3 regions of the Streptomyces sp. NPDC006208 genome follow, and region 3 is predicted to be linked to each of the others. Evidence: riboswitches for the same ligand, from Rfam matches in the RefSeq annotation. Region 3 holds a riboswitch; each other region holds the start of a gene.

The links. A riboswitch is a leader RNA that binds a small molecule or an ion and turns the genes downstream of it on or off. The one in region 3 is predicted to bind cyclic di-AMP.
Region 1: another riboswitch for cyclic di-AMP. It lies ahead of ABZ208_RS20265 (transglycosylase family protein); the one in region 3 lies ahead of ABZ208_RS01860 (peptidoglycan DD-metalloendopeptidase family protein).
Region 2: another riboswitch for cyclic di-AMP. It lies ahead of ABZ208_RS12280 (M23 family metallopeptidase); the one in region 3 lies ahead of ABZ208_RS01860 (peptidoglycan DD-metalloendopeptidase family protein).

Annotation. Positions count from the first base shown of each region.
Region 1 covers NZ_JBEXSW010000023.1:78,607-83,176, forward strand. The annotation lists gene ABZ208_RS20255 (cytochrome P450) at 1-487, shown strand, start outside; gene ABZ208_RS20260 (transglycosylase family protein) at 626-1,528, shown strand; cyclic di-AMP (ydaO/yuaA leader) riboswitch at 1,793-1,997, shown strand; gene ABZ208_RS20265 (transglycosylase family protein) at 2,001-2,633, shown strand; gene eno (phosphopyruvate hydratase) at 2,971-4,251, shown strand; gene ABZ208_RS20275 (septum formation initiator family protein) at 4,389-4,570, shown strand, end outside.
Region 2 covers NZ_JBEXSW010000012.1:112,986-117,555, forward strand. The annotation lists gene ABZ208_RS12270 (pitrilysin family protein) at 1-517, shown strand, start outside; gene ABZ208_RS12275 (pitrilysin family protein) at 535-1,902, shown strand; cyclic di-AMP (ydaO/yuaA leader) riboswitch at 2,130-2,295, shown strand; gene ABZ208_RS12280 (M23 family metallopeptidase) at 2,308-3,078, shown strand; gene ABZ208_RS12285 (GntR family transcriptional regulator) at 3,294-3,971, shown strand; gene ABZ208_RS12290 (HPr family phosphocarrier protein) at 4,144-4,425, opposite strand.
Region 3 covers NZ_JBEXSW010000002.1:116,474-121,043, reverse strand. The annotation lists gene ABZ208_RS01870 (STM4011 family radical SAM protein) at 1-250, shown strand, start outside; gene ABZ208_RS01865 (SGNH/GDSL hydrolase family protein) at 276-1,067, opposite strand; gene ABZ208_RS01860 (peptidoglycan DD-metalloendopeptidase family protein) at 1,249-2,280, opposite strand; cyclic di-AMP (ydaO/yuaA leader) riboswitch at 2,285-2,464, opposite strand; gene ABZ208_RS01855 (tyrosine-protein phosphatase) at 3,293-4,105, shown strand; gene ABZ208_RS01850 (DUF6126 family protein) at 4,115-4,240, opposite strand; gene ABZ208_RS01845 (XRE family transcriptional regulator) at 4,288-4,570, opposite strand, start outside.

The sequences.
Region 1 (4,570 bases), on a different contig from region 3:
CGGTATGTACGCGCTGCTGCGCAACCCCGTTCAGCGCGAGCGGCTGGAGCGCTCCCTCGCGGCCGGCGAGAGCGAGCTGCTGGCGACCGGCGTCGAGGAACTGCTGCGCTACGACGGGCCGGTGGAACTCGCGACCTGGCGTTTCGCCACCGAGCCGCTCACCATCGGCGGGCAGTCCATCGCGGCGGGCGACCCCGTCCTCGTCGTGCTCGCGGCAGCCGACCGCGACCCGGAGCGCTTCAGCGCCCCGGACACGCTCGACCTGTCCCGGAGTGACAACCAGCACCTCGGGTACGGGCACGGCATCCACTACTGCCTCGGTGCGCCGCTGGCCAGGCTGGAGGGACAGACCGCGCTCGCGACGCTGCTCCGAAGAATGCCGGATGTACGACTTGCGGGCGATCCGGACGATTTGCGGTGGCGTGGGGGACTCATCATGCGCGGATTGCGCACTCTGCCCGTTGAGTTCACACCTTCCGGAAACTGACGCACGATCAATATCGTGACTTTCACGTGATCTCCGCTGCATCGACTTGTGACTCACGTGCGATCCGGCTACGTTCACCGTCGACTCGGCCGTACCAGCAGGCACGCAGTCATCTGTAGTCACGCGAAAGGCAACCGCATGCGCTCCGGGAACGGACGGCACCGCCGACCCCGTCAGGCTCCGGCACTCCTCGTCGCGGCGGGGGTGACCGGCTCCGCCATCGCCATTCCGCTGCTCGGCGCCGGATCCGCCTCCGCGGCGGAAGGGGCCACATGGGACCGCGTCGCCGAGTGCGAGAGCGGTGGCATGTGGAGTGCCGACCTCGACAACGGGTACTACGGCGGGCTGCAGTTCTCGCAGGAGACCTGGGAGGACTACGGCGGCACGGCGTACGCGCCCAGCGCCGACCTCGCCAGCCGCTCCCAGCAGATAGCCGTCGCCGAGAAGGTGCTCGACGCGCAGGGGCCCGAGGCGTGGCCCATGTGCGGTGCGATCGCCGGGCTGCAGGGCGATGACGCCGCGGCCGGTGTCGATCCGGGTGTGGAGCTGGGCGAGGTGGTGTCTCCGGAGCCGAGCGCTCCGGCCGGGTCGAAGGATCCCGGCACGAGTGACGCGCCGAAGAGCACACCGGACAAGTCAGATTCAAAGGACGAATCAGACGTATCGGACCCGGCGGGGCAGTCCGACCCGACCGAGGGCGCTTCCGGGGATCCGGCTCCCGAGGGTTCCGACGCGGCGAACGGCACCGGTAAGCACCGGGGTGAACCCGCTCCCGACGAGGCGGAATCAGGCAATACGGACAAGGGCCGTGAAACTGGTCGTCACGCCTCACGCGGTGACAGTTCGGAGCGGGCGGCCGCAGAAGCGGACGCCGAGCCCGGCGCCTACACCGTCCGGCCCGGCGACAGCCTGTGGGCCATCGCCGACGAGCGCGAGGTGTCCGGCGGCTGGAAGGCGATCTATCAGGCCAACGAGGAGACCGTAGGCGCCGACCCCGATCTCATCCTCCCCGGCCAGAGCCTTGATCTCGATCTGAAGTAGCGGCAGTTCGCGGCGTTATGTCCGTTCTGTTCGAGTGAGACAAGGGTCTCTTTGCGGCAACTCGCGTACCACGCTTGCGCGATCCGGCCATCTCGGGCCTGACCTGCGAAAAAGGGACTTTCCTTCCGTCCGGTTCGGGCGATTTCTCCCCGATGTTCACGCTTTGAACATCGGGGAGGGCTGTGTCTACGGTCTGACCGCTCGCCATCGCGGGCCCCGTCGACCGTCACGCCGAATCCTGCCGCCGGTCGGGGGGAACAGTCGTCGCTCACAGCGCCGTAGGCAGGAGCGGGGGACCCAAGGTAAGTGCCGGGCCCGGACGTTGAGACCGACGGACGGAACCGGCTTGGGGTGAAGCCGCGCACCAGGTGCGCGGCCGGGCACTCGTCCCATGGTTCCTGAGGGAACCGGGGACACCCCACCGGCCCGAACCCGACAGCTCACCTCGCAGGCGTCGGTGAGGAGATGTCCCATGCTGCGCGCCACCACGCTCAAGCGCCGTCGCCCGTCCAAGGCCACCCGTTTCGCCACGCTCGTCGGCGTCACCGGTGCCGCCGTCGCCGTCCCCGTCCTCGGTGCCACCTCCGTGTCCGCCGCGACCGCGTCCGAGTGGGACACCGTCGCCCAGTGCGAGTCCGGCGGCAACTGGTCCGTCAACACCGGCAACGGTTTCTACGGCGGACTGCAGTTCTCCGCCTCCACCTGGGCCGCATACGGCGGCTCCGCCTATGCCGCGACCGCCGACCAGGCGTCGAAGTCGCAGCAGATCGAGATAGCCGAGAAGGTCCTCGCCGGCCAGGGCAAGGGCGCGTGGCCGCACTGCGGCGTGAACCTGTCCAGTGCCCCGTACGCCGGCGGCGCCGAGGCCGCGAAGCCCGCCCCGAAGCGGGCCGAGGCCCCGGTCACCCGTTCCGAGCGCCCGGCGGCCCCGGCGAAGAAGGCCGCCAAGAAGGCCGAGTACAAGGTCAAGGCCGGCGACACCCTGAGCTCGATCGCCAAGACCGAGAAGGTCAAGGGCGGCTGGAAGAAGCTGTACGACCTGAACAAGGACGTCATCAAGGACGTCAATGTGATCAACCCGGGTCAGCTGCTCCGCCTGGGCTGACCCCCTCCGGGGACGCGCGGCGTCCCCAGGGGCTTCCGCACACCGGTGGACCCGGCGGACCACCGGCTGCCGCGGCAGGCCCCGTCCCCCACTCGCCCCGGTCCGGCGCACCCTTCCCCCCTTGGTGCCGGACCGGGGTTCAGTCGTTTCGGCCCGCTCGCGGAAGCGGTTACCGACGGGTAGATCCGGCACCATTTGTCCGGCAGCGGCGGTCTTGATGCCCTTTTTCGTCCCAGGGGGCGGGCATCGGGCAGCCGATGCCCGCGAGGCGGTTAGGCTCTTGCCGCAAGGCCAAGAGACCTGCACTACCAGCGTCACATCCCAGAAGGAGATGCTCGTGCCGTCCATCGACGTCGTCGTAGCCCGGGAAATCCTGGACTCCCGAGGCAACCCCACGGTCGAGGTCGAGGTTGGCCTCGACGACGGCAGCACGGGTCGTGCTGCCGTTCCGTCCGGCGCCTCCACCGGTGCATTCGAGGCCCTCGAGCTCCGCGACGGTGACCAGAACCGTTACCAGGGCAAGGGCGTCGAGAAGGCCGTCCTCGCCGTCATCGAGCAGATCGGCCCGGAGCTCGTCGGTTACGACGCCACCGAGCAGCGCCTGATCGACCAGGCGATGTTCGACCTGGACGCCACCCCGGACAAGTCCTCGCTCGGTGCCAACGCCATTCTCGGCGTCTCCCTCGCCGTGGCACACGCCGCGTCCGAGGCCTCCGACCTGCCGTTGTTCCGCTACCTCGGCGGCCCGAACGCGCACCTGCTGCCCGTTCCGATGATGAACATCCTGAACGGCGGCTCGCACGCCGACTCCAACGTGGACATCCAGGAGTTCATGATCGCGCCGATCGGCGCGGAGTCCTTCTCCGAGGCCCTGCGCTGGGGCACCGAGGTGTACCACACCCTCAAGAAGGTCCTGAAGCAGAAGGGCCTGTCCACCGGCCTCGGCGACGAGGGCGGCTTCGCGCCGAACCTCGACTCCAACCGCGCCGCCCTGGACCTGATCCTCGAGGCCATCAAGGAAGCCGGCTACGCGCCCGGCAAGGACATCGCGCTCGCGCTCGACGTCGCCGCCTCCGAGTTCTACAAGGACGGCGCCTACGAGTTCGAGGGCAAGGCCCGCTCGGCCGCCGAGATGACCGAGTACTACGAGGAGCTCGTCGCCTCGTACCCGCTGGTCTCCATCGAGGACCCGCTGTTCGAGGACGACTGGGCCGGCTGGAAGGTCCTCACCGACAAGCTGGGCACCAAGGTGCAGATCGTCGGCGACGACCTCTTCGTCACCAACCCGGAGCGCCTGGCCCGTGGCATCGAGGACGGCGCGGCCAACGCCCTGCTCGTCAAGGTCAACCAGATCGGTTCGCTGACCGAGACGCTGGACGCCGTGGAGCTCGCCCAGCGCAACGGCTTCAAGTGCATGATGTCCCACCGCTCCGGTGAGACCGAGGACGTCACCATCGCCGACCTGGCCGTCGCCACCAACTGCGGACAGATCAAGACCGGCGCCCCGGCCCGCTCCGAGCGCGTCGCCAAGTACAACCAGCTGCTGCGTATCGAGGAGATCCTCGACGACGCGGCGGTGTACGCGGGCCGCAGCGCGTTCCCGCGCTACAAGGACTGATCACCGGCCCGATCGCCGGCCGGGTCACCGCGTGATCCCTGGCCGATCACCGGCTGACGCCCTGTCGTCCGTACGTCCCCGGCCACGGTCCCGTACCGTGTCCGGGGACGTACGCGTGTGAAGGGGAGGCGAGGGGAATGGCACGCAGGCCGGACGCGGACCGGTTCTCCACCGCGACGAGACTGCGGCTGCTCGGCGAGCAGACCGCCGCCCGCGTCTACCGGTCCCAGAGCCGCCGCCAGGCCCGCCGCTCCCGGCTCACCGGACGCGCCGCCTTTCTGGCCCTGGTCGTCTGCTCCCTGGTCGTCGCGCTCGCCTA
Region 2 (4,570 bases), on a different contig from region 3:
CGAGTCCTCCCGGCTGCACAACCGCCTGGTGCGCCGTGACCAGACGGCTGTCGCGGCAGGCTTCGGCCTGCTGCGCCTCGCAGGCGCGCCGTCGCTGGGCTGGCTGGACGTCAAGACGTCCGGCGGCGTCGAGGTCCCGCAGATCGAGGCCGCGGTCGACGAGGAGCTGGCACGGTTCGCCGCCGAGGGCCCCACGCCCGAGGAGATGGAGCGGGCCCAGGCGCAGCTGGAGCGTGAGTGGCTGGACCGGCTCGGCACCGTCGCCGGCCGGGCCGACGAACTGTGCCGGTACGCCGTGCTGTTCGGCGACCCGCAGCTCGCGCTGACCGCCGTGCGGCGGGTACTCGAGGTCACCGCTGAGGAGGTGCAGGCGGTTGCCAAGGCCCGGCTGCACCCCACCAACAGGGCGGTCCTCGTGTACGAGCCCGCATCCGAGGACAAGGGCGAGGAAGGCGACGAGGCCGGCTCGGCGGACACCTCCGCCGACAACGACGAGCAGGAGGGCGCGGACCAGTGAGTGACGCTGCCGTGACCATGGACTTCCACCCGCAGCCCACCCCCGGCACCGCCCGGCCCTGGGCCTTCCCCGCCCCCGAGCGCGGCACGCTGGAGAACGGTCTGACCGTGCTGCGCTGCCACCGCCCCGGCCAGCAGGTGGTGGCCGTCGAGATCTTCCTCGACGCCCCGCTGGACGCCGAGCCGGACGGTCTGGACGGCGTCGCCACGATCATGGCGCGCGCCCTGTCGGAGGGCACCGACAAGTGGAGCGCCGAGGAGTTCGCGGCCGAGCTCGAGCGCTGCGGCGCCACGCTCGACTCGCACGCCGACCACCCCGGCGTCCGGGTCTCCCTTGAGGTCCCGGCCTCCCGGCTGCCCAAGGCGCTCGGGCTGCTGGCCGAGGCACTGCGCACGCCCGCCTTCGCCGACAGCGAGGTCGATCGCCTGGTGCGCAACCGGCTGGACGAGATCCCGCACGAGACGGCGAACCCGGCCAGGCGCGCCGCCAAGCAGCTCTCCAAGGAGCTCTTCCCTGCGAGCTCGCGCATGTCGCGGCCGCGTCAGGGCACGGAGGAGACCGTGGCGGGGATCGACTCCGCGGCGGTGCGGGCCTTCTACGCGGCCCATGTGCGGCCCGCCACCGCCACTGCCGTGATCGTCGGTGACCTCACGGGGGTCGATCTGGACGCCGTGCTCGCCGACACCCTCGGCGCCTGGACCGGCGACAAGACCGAGTCCCGTCCGGTACCGCCGATCACCGCCGACGACACCGGCCGGGTGGTCATCGTGGACCGTTCCGGAGCGGTGCAGACCCAGCTGCTCATCGGCCGCATCGGCCCGGACCGCCACGACCGCGTCTGGCCGGCCCAGGTGCTGGGCGCGTACTGCCTGGGCGGCACCCTCACCTCCCGCCTCGACCGTGTGCTGCGCGAGGAGAAGGGCTACACCTACGGCGTACGGGCCTTCGGCCAGGTGCTCCGGTCCGCGCCCGACGGCACCGGTGCGTCGATGCTCGCCATCAGCGGCTCGGTCGACACGCCCAACACCGGCCCGGCGCTGGACGACCTGTGGAAGGTGCTGCGCACACTGGCGGCCGAGGGTCTGACCGATGCCGAGCGCGACGTCGCCGTGCAGAACCTGGTGGGCGTCGCCCCGCTGAAGTACGAGACGGCGGCGTCCGTGGCGGGCACGCTCGCCGACCAGGTCGAGCAGCACCTCCCGGACGACTACCAGGCGGAGCTGTACAGGCGGCTGGCCGAGACGGGCACGGTCGAGGCGACCGCGGCGGCCGTCAACGCCTTCCCGGTGGACCGGCTGGTCACGGTGCTTGTCGGTGACGCGTCGCAGATCGAGGAGCCGGTGCGGGCGCTCGGTATCGGTGAAGTGACCGTCGTCAGCGGCTGATTGCGCCGCGGGACGACCCGCGCAGCAGACATACAACTCAAAACCGGCAAGTGGAACCCCGGCTTCAGGTGTGATGCCGGGGTTCCGTCTTTTGTCCGTTTTCATACGGCAGTTGGGAGTATGCCCTGTGGCATGCGCTACAAAAGACGCTGAATTTTTGGCGATCGGATGAAGATCGGCCTAGCGTCAATCCGGCTGTTCGCCGTAGCCCGCCGCATCCGCGGCACGGACAGTCATCGCCGAGTCCCCGTCAGGCGCGAGCCTGGGGAGCCGGGGACCCACTCAGTCCCTGGGGTGAATCGGATGCCTTCGCACCCCGTGCGGAGGTGCCCGTAGGAGACCTTCCTGCTCCGAACCCGTCAGCTAACCCGGTAGGCGAGAAGGAAGGAAAGGACCAGCCTTTTCATGGCGTTCACCCGTGCCACCGGGAAACATCGTGGTCCGAGCCGGCTGGCGCGTCGCAGCGCGGGCATGGCCTCCGTCGCGACCCTCGCCACCACCGGCGTCATCGGAACCCTCGCCTCTCCGGCCCTCGCCGCCGACTCCGAAGCCCCCTCGCCCGAGGACACCGGCCTGACCCAGGTCGTGGCGGTGGACACCGTCGCCGACGAGGTCGCCGACCAGGCTGCCGCGCAGAAGGAGGAGGCCGCCAGGGCCGCCGCCCAGGCCAAGGCCGCGGCCGAGGCCAAGCGCAAGGCCGAGGCCCGCGTCAAGGCCGCCCGCGAGGCCGAGGAGCGCGCCGCCCGTGAGGCCGAGCGCCGTCGCCTCAACTCCTTCCAGCTGCCCGTCGCCGGCTCCTACGTCTCCACCGCCTACCAGGCCGGCGGTGCGCAGTGGTCCTCCGGCAGCCACACCGGCATCGACTTCCATGCCGCCTCCGGCACCTCGGTCGTGGCCGTCGGCTCCGGCACGGTCGTCGAGGCCGGCTGGGGCGGTGCGTACGGCAACAACGTCGTGATCCGGATGAACGACGGCACGTACACCCAGTACGGTCACCTCTCGTCCATCGGCGTCTCGGTCGGCCAGCGGGTCATCCCCGGCCAGCAGATCGGTCGGGCGGGCTCCACCGGCAACTCCACCGGCCCGCACCTCCACTTCGAGGCCCGGACCACCGCGGACTACGGCTCCGACATCAACCCGCTCGCGTACCTGCGCTCCCGCGGCGTCACGGTCTGACGCCGGCGCCGCCCGCAACCGACCCGAGCACCACATCGAAGGCCCTGGCCCGCCGCCGGGGCCTTCGGCGTTACTTGTACTGGCCAAAAGATATCCATGAATTTCGGTCTGCCATCGGAAAATCACGCCGATTGCAATAGAGTCACGGCCAGGAACAGGGGTGGGAACGCGCACCGTCGGCGGCGTTTCGCGCGGATTAAAGCGGAGGTTCGGTCATGCGCATTCCCGCGCACTCGGTATGCACGGCGATCCGCGACGACATCGTCTCCGGTGTGTTCGAGCGCGGCAGCAGACTGACCGAGGAACAGCTCGCCCGCCGCTACGGGGTCTCCCGGGTCCCGGTCCGCGAGGCCCTGCGCACCCTGGAGTCCGAGGGCTTCGTCGTCAGCCGCCGGCACGCCGGCGCCCATGTCGCCGAACCCACCGAGCAGGAGGCGGCCGACCTGCTGGAGATCCGGCTGCTGCTGGAGCCCCTGGGGGCGGCACGGGCGGCGCAGCGGCGCACCGAGGCGCACCTCAAGGTGCTCCGCGGCCTGGTCAGGCTGGGGCAGGAGCGGGCGCGTCGCGGTGAGGGCGAGGATCTGCGTTCGCTCGGCAGCTGGTTCCACGAGACGCTCGCCCAGGCCTGCGGCAGCCCGGGGCTGACCGCCCTGCTCACCCAGCTGCGCCACAAGATCGCGTGGATGTACACCGTGGAGCAGCCCGCCAAGCCCGTCGAGTCCTGGGCCGAGCACGGCGCGATCGTGGACGCCGTGGCGCGCGGGGACGTGGAGCGGGCCAGGACCCTGACCGCCCTGCACGCGGAGCGGGCCGCGGTGGCCCACCGGCTGCGCCGTCCCGAGTGGGTGAGGACTTCGCAACATGCCGTAAACACCGCGAGCGTCCGTCATTAACACGGGCGCCGTATACAAAGATGTGTAATGCCGTGCAGCGGGCCTATTTCTGCTGCCCGAATTCCGTGCGGTATTTAAAGGGCCAGGGGAAAGAGTGAAGCCGCGGTGTCCCTGATTCGGGATGCCGCGGCTTCGCCATGAATTCGACCGCCCGGTTGCGCGGCCGAACGCGTCAGACGGTCTCGGGGAGTTCCTCGAGGCCCTCGGCGACCAGCTTGGCCAGGCGGTCCAGGGCGGCTTCGGCGCCCTCGGCCTCCGAGGCGAGCACGATCTCTTCGCCGCCCTGTGCGCCGAGACCCAGCACGGCGAGCATGGACGCGGCGTTGACCGGAGTGCCGTCGGCCTTCGCGATCGTCACGGGGACGCCGGAGGCCGTGGTGGCACGGACGAAGATGGACGCGGGGCGGGCGTGAAGGCCCTCGGCCCAGCCGACAGTGACGCGGCGCTCAGCCATGGTGTTGCCCTTCAAGTCTTCGGGGTTGTCTAGACCAGTCTCTCACGGGTGGTGGCGTGCTCCTCGCGCCGGTGGGCGGGCCGGTGCGAGGCCGCCGATCGGCGCTGTCCAGCCTGCCCGTCGGCAACAGCCTCCGCGACCCGTG
Region 3 (4,570 bases):
CTCCGTGGACGGCGACGGCACGGTGCGCCGCTGCCACTTCGTCCGTGCCGAGCTGGGCAATCTCTACGACGGCTCGTTCCGGCGGGCCCTCGGCCCGAGGGCCTGCCCGCTCGCCGTCTGCGACTGCCACATCGGTTATGTGCATCTGGAGACGCTGCCGCTGTACGACGTGTTCGCGGGCGGCGTGCTGGAACGGATCCCGGCGGCGGCCCCGGCCGGCGGGCCGTGGACCTTGGCGACGCACCCCTGACCGGGCAGGCGCGCCGCCGTCCGGGTCACAGCGGCAGCAGGTCCGGGCGTTTGGCCTCGACATGGTCGCCGGAGCTCTCGCCCCGCAGACGGCGCCCGATCCAGGGCACCAGGTGCTCACGTGCCCACTGGATGTCGTCCCGGCGCACCTCGAGCGCGCCGCGCGGCGGCAGCGGCGGCCACGGCTGGTCGGGGTCGGCGGGCACGTCGAGCCCGAGCACCTGGGCGGCGCGCAGGGCGACCCGGGTGTGCCCCTCCGGAGACAGGTGCAGGCGGTCGGTGTCCCAAGCCCGGCGGTCCTGGACGGACTTGAGCGACCACAGGTCGAGCACCGGGCAGTTGTAGCGGTCGGCAATGGCCCGTACATGCGCGGTGTATGTGGCGATCTTGCCGCGCAGATGGCGCAGGACGGGGACGTCGCGGGTGTCGAACCCGGTGGTCACCAAGACGGTGCCGACCGTGCTCGACAGATCGGCCACGGCACGCTCGAAGCGCTCGGCGACGTCGTCGGGGTCCGTGCCGGGCCGGATGATGTCGTTGCCCCCCGCACAGAACGACACCAGGTCCGGGGCGAGTTCCTTGGCCCTCGGCACCTGGTCCTCCACGATCTGGTCGAGGAGCTTGCCCCGCACGGCGAGGTTGGCGTACCGGAAGGTGTGCTCCGGCATGCGGTCGTCCAGCAGGACCGCGAAGCGATCCGCCCATCCGACGAATGTCCCGCCGGGTCCGGGATCTCCGACGCCCTCGGTGAAGCTGTCACCGATCGCCGCGTACGACCCGATTCCGCCGCTGTTCTCTGTTCTCGAATCGTCTGCCACGGGAGCACATCTTTCCCTTACGGGTGTGACCTACGCGACCGTAGGAGGGGTTGACGCGGGGTGATCTTTACCACCGGTCAAGTTTCGCCCAACCCGGAATACCCCGGCTCCCCCGCCCCGCGTGAGCGGTGACGGGGGAGCCGGTCCAACAGCGCCCGAACCTGTCAGGGAGTCAGGGCGGTCAGATGGAGACGCCGTTCTGGCGCAGGTAGGCCAGCGGGTCGACGTCGGAGCCGTAACCGGGTCCGGTGCGGATCTCGAAGTGGAGGTGCGGACCCGAGGAGTTGCCGGTGTTGCCGGACAGGCCGATCTGCTGGCCGCCGGTCACCGACTCTCCGCTGGAGATGGACAGCGAGGAGAGGTGGGCGTACTGGGAGTAGGTGCCGTCGGTGTGCTGGATGACGACCTGGTTGCCGTACGCGCCGCCCCAGCCGGCCGAGACGACGGTGCCGGCAGTCACGGACTTGACGGAGGTGCCGGTGGCGGCGGCGAAGTCGACGCCGGTGTGGTAGCCGCTGGACCACATCGCGCCGGCGGTGCGGTAAGCGGTGGACATCGGCGCGCCCTCGATGGGTGCGGCGAAGCCGGAGCCGGAGGCCGCCTGCTCGGGGGTGGAGGTCTGCTCGGCGCTCGGCTCGGAGGACTGCGCGGGCTCGGAGGTCCGCTCGGCGCTCGGCTCGGAGGACTGCTGCTCCACAGGCTCTGCCGTGTCCGCCGGGGCGGGCCGCGCGTCGTCACTGGACGGCCGGGTCTGCGACTCGGACGGGGACTCGGACTTCTCGGGGGCCTTTGCCTCGGAAGCCTTCGCCTTCCCCTTGCCGTTGATCGTCAGCTTGAGGCCGGGGTGGATCAGCGAGGGATTCTCGCCGACAGCTTCGCGGTTGTCCGCGTACAGGCTCTGCCAGCCACCGCGCACATCGTGCTCAGCGGCGATCTTGGAGAGGTGGTCGCCTGGGACGACCGAGTAGGTGGTGGCCTTCTTGCCGGCCGGCGCGTGGGCGGCCGGTCCGGCCGAGAAGGTGGCCGGGGCAGCGGCATGTGCCTTCCCGGACGCGGCGGCAGGTGCCGTGGCGGGCGCGGCCTTGCCTGCGGCGTGTGCGCCGGTGGCACCCATCAGCGGGAGGGCGATGGCGGCGCCACCCGTACCGGCGGCGATGAAGCCGCGGGTGATCCGGTTGGACTTGGGACGACGGTGCTTACCCGTTGCGGGCATGGCGCATTCCTCTCCGGCGCCGGCGAGGTGAGCTGTCGGGTTCGGGCTGGAGCTGCCCGGCCGGACGAGATGTCCGACTTCACCCCAAGCCGTCCGATTTGATCGGATACGGCGTACTACCTGGGTCCCCCGCTCCTGCCACACGTGGATGGGATCGAATTCCGGACAGCGGCAGGATTGGGCGGTCCGTCCGGATTGCGGTGACCGTAAGCGAGTTCGACGGGCCGGAACAAGCCGCCGATTTCCAGGAGTAATGCCGGGCGGGGAAAACGCTGCGGATTTCCGGTCACGCTCCGTGGATCGCGGATCTTCGACCCCCGCACCGTCAACGGAATTCGACCTCGAGGCCCGGCCACGGACGGTCACAAATATGACCCTGCTCACGACCCGATTCCGGCGCGTCCCACATCAGGGCACGCCATACCGGAACCACCCAATTCGGACAGAAGCACCATTTAATGATTTACACCGCCACTCACCGATCAAGCCCCACGACGATCAACGCAATTCGCCCCTACCTGGGTCGAGAGAAAGTGATGCACGTCACCCCATTGCTCCGCCGTGAGGGCCCTTGGCGATCCTTTAATTCACCACCGGCGAGGTCGGGGGTCGGCATTGAATTCGACCGGCTCCCCCTCCGTCGAGGAATGCGAAAACATTCGGGGGCTCTCCGCATACACGTGTCAGGCACGTCGACACGGCGACGGCGTTGCCGGAGACCTGGCCCGAACCAGCCGGGATCCCCAGGTCTGTGCGACCACCCGCGCCCGAGCAGGACCCGAAGCGACTTCCGGTCCCCGTATGCCCCCGTCGGCGCTCTTGATCACCCCGACCCTTCAGGCCCTCACAGGTACACACAGGCCCGCACACCGCCCCGCGACCGGGGCGGACGGCGCAACGCCCCTTGACGGCGGTCGAGATGATTGCCCGATAAACGGGTGTCGTATCGTCGGGAGCCACATCACGCCACCGTCGGCGAGCCGCGCCGACGGCAGTCACCTCAGGAGTCCACGTGACGCAGCAGCTGCCGCAGGCCCCGTCGACAGAACCCGAGCTGGCCGGAGTTCGTAACTTCCGGGATGTGGGCGGACTGCCGACGGTGGACGGCCGGCGGGTGCGGTACGGGAGGCTCTTCCGCAGCGGTCACCTGGCGAACGCGACGGCGAGCGATGCGGCGTTCCTCTCCGGGCTCGGGCTGCACACGATCTTCGACTTCCGCAACGCCGCGGACCAGAAGCTGGAGGGTCCCGACGTCGAGCTGCCGGGCGTACGCAATGTGAACATGCCGCTCAGCGACCCGGCCGACGGCGCGGAGTTCTGGAAGATGGTGCGCGAGGGCAACCTCGACCAGCTGAAGTCGATCCTCGCGGACGGCAAGGCCGCGGGACGGATGTCCGCGTCGTACCGGATGATCATCAAGGAGCGCACCGGCGAGCACAGCCGGGTGCTGCACGCACTCGCCGAGGACAGCGTCCCTGCGCTGATGCACTGCGCCGCCGGCAAGGACCGGGCGGGCCTGTCGATCGCGGTGTCCTTGCTCGCGGTCGGCGTGGACCGCGACGCGATCGAGGCGGACTACCTCAAGTCCAACGACCCCCACCGCCGCTACCAGGTCCGGCGCAAGGACAACTCCCCCGCCGCCATGTCCCCCGAGGTGATGGAGCTGCTCGCCCCGCTGTTCGACGCCCGCGCCGAGTATCTGGCCGCGGCCTTCGAAACGATCGAGGAGACGTGGGGCGGCACGGAGCGCTATCTCTCCGAGGGCCTGGGGCTCTCCCCCGAGACGCGCGAGCGCCTGCGCGAACGGCTCCTCGACGAGGCATGACGCCCCGCGCTACCCCTTGCCGCCCACCAGGAAGAGCAGATAGAGGAAGCCGGCGAAGAGGTGACCGGCTATCAGGTAGACGAACAGCCGGATCACCAGACCTCGGGGGAACCGCTCTTCCTGCTGCTGTGACATGACGGGCCTTTCTGTTCAGGACGGAGCGCGGTCCGCGCACCAAGGTCTCAGACGTGCGGGTGCAGCTCGGGGCTCTGCAGGAGGGTGTGGACGAACAGCAGCTCTGCCCCGTCCGGGGTGGCCGCCGCCAGGCGGTGGGGGGTGAGGGAGTCGAAGTGCGCGCTGTCCCCCGGTGCGAGTTCCTGCACGAAGTCACCGAGGCTCAGCCGCAGCCGCCCCTCGAGGACATACAGCCACTCCTCGCCGGGATGGACGCGCACCATATCGCCCTGGGCGCCGTAGGGCACCACCACCCGCAGGGCCTGCATGGCCCGCCCCGGCGCGCCGACC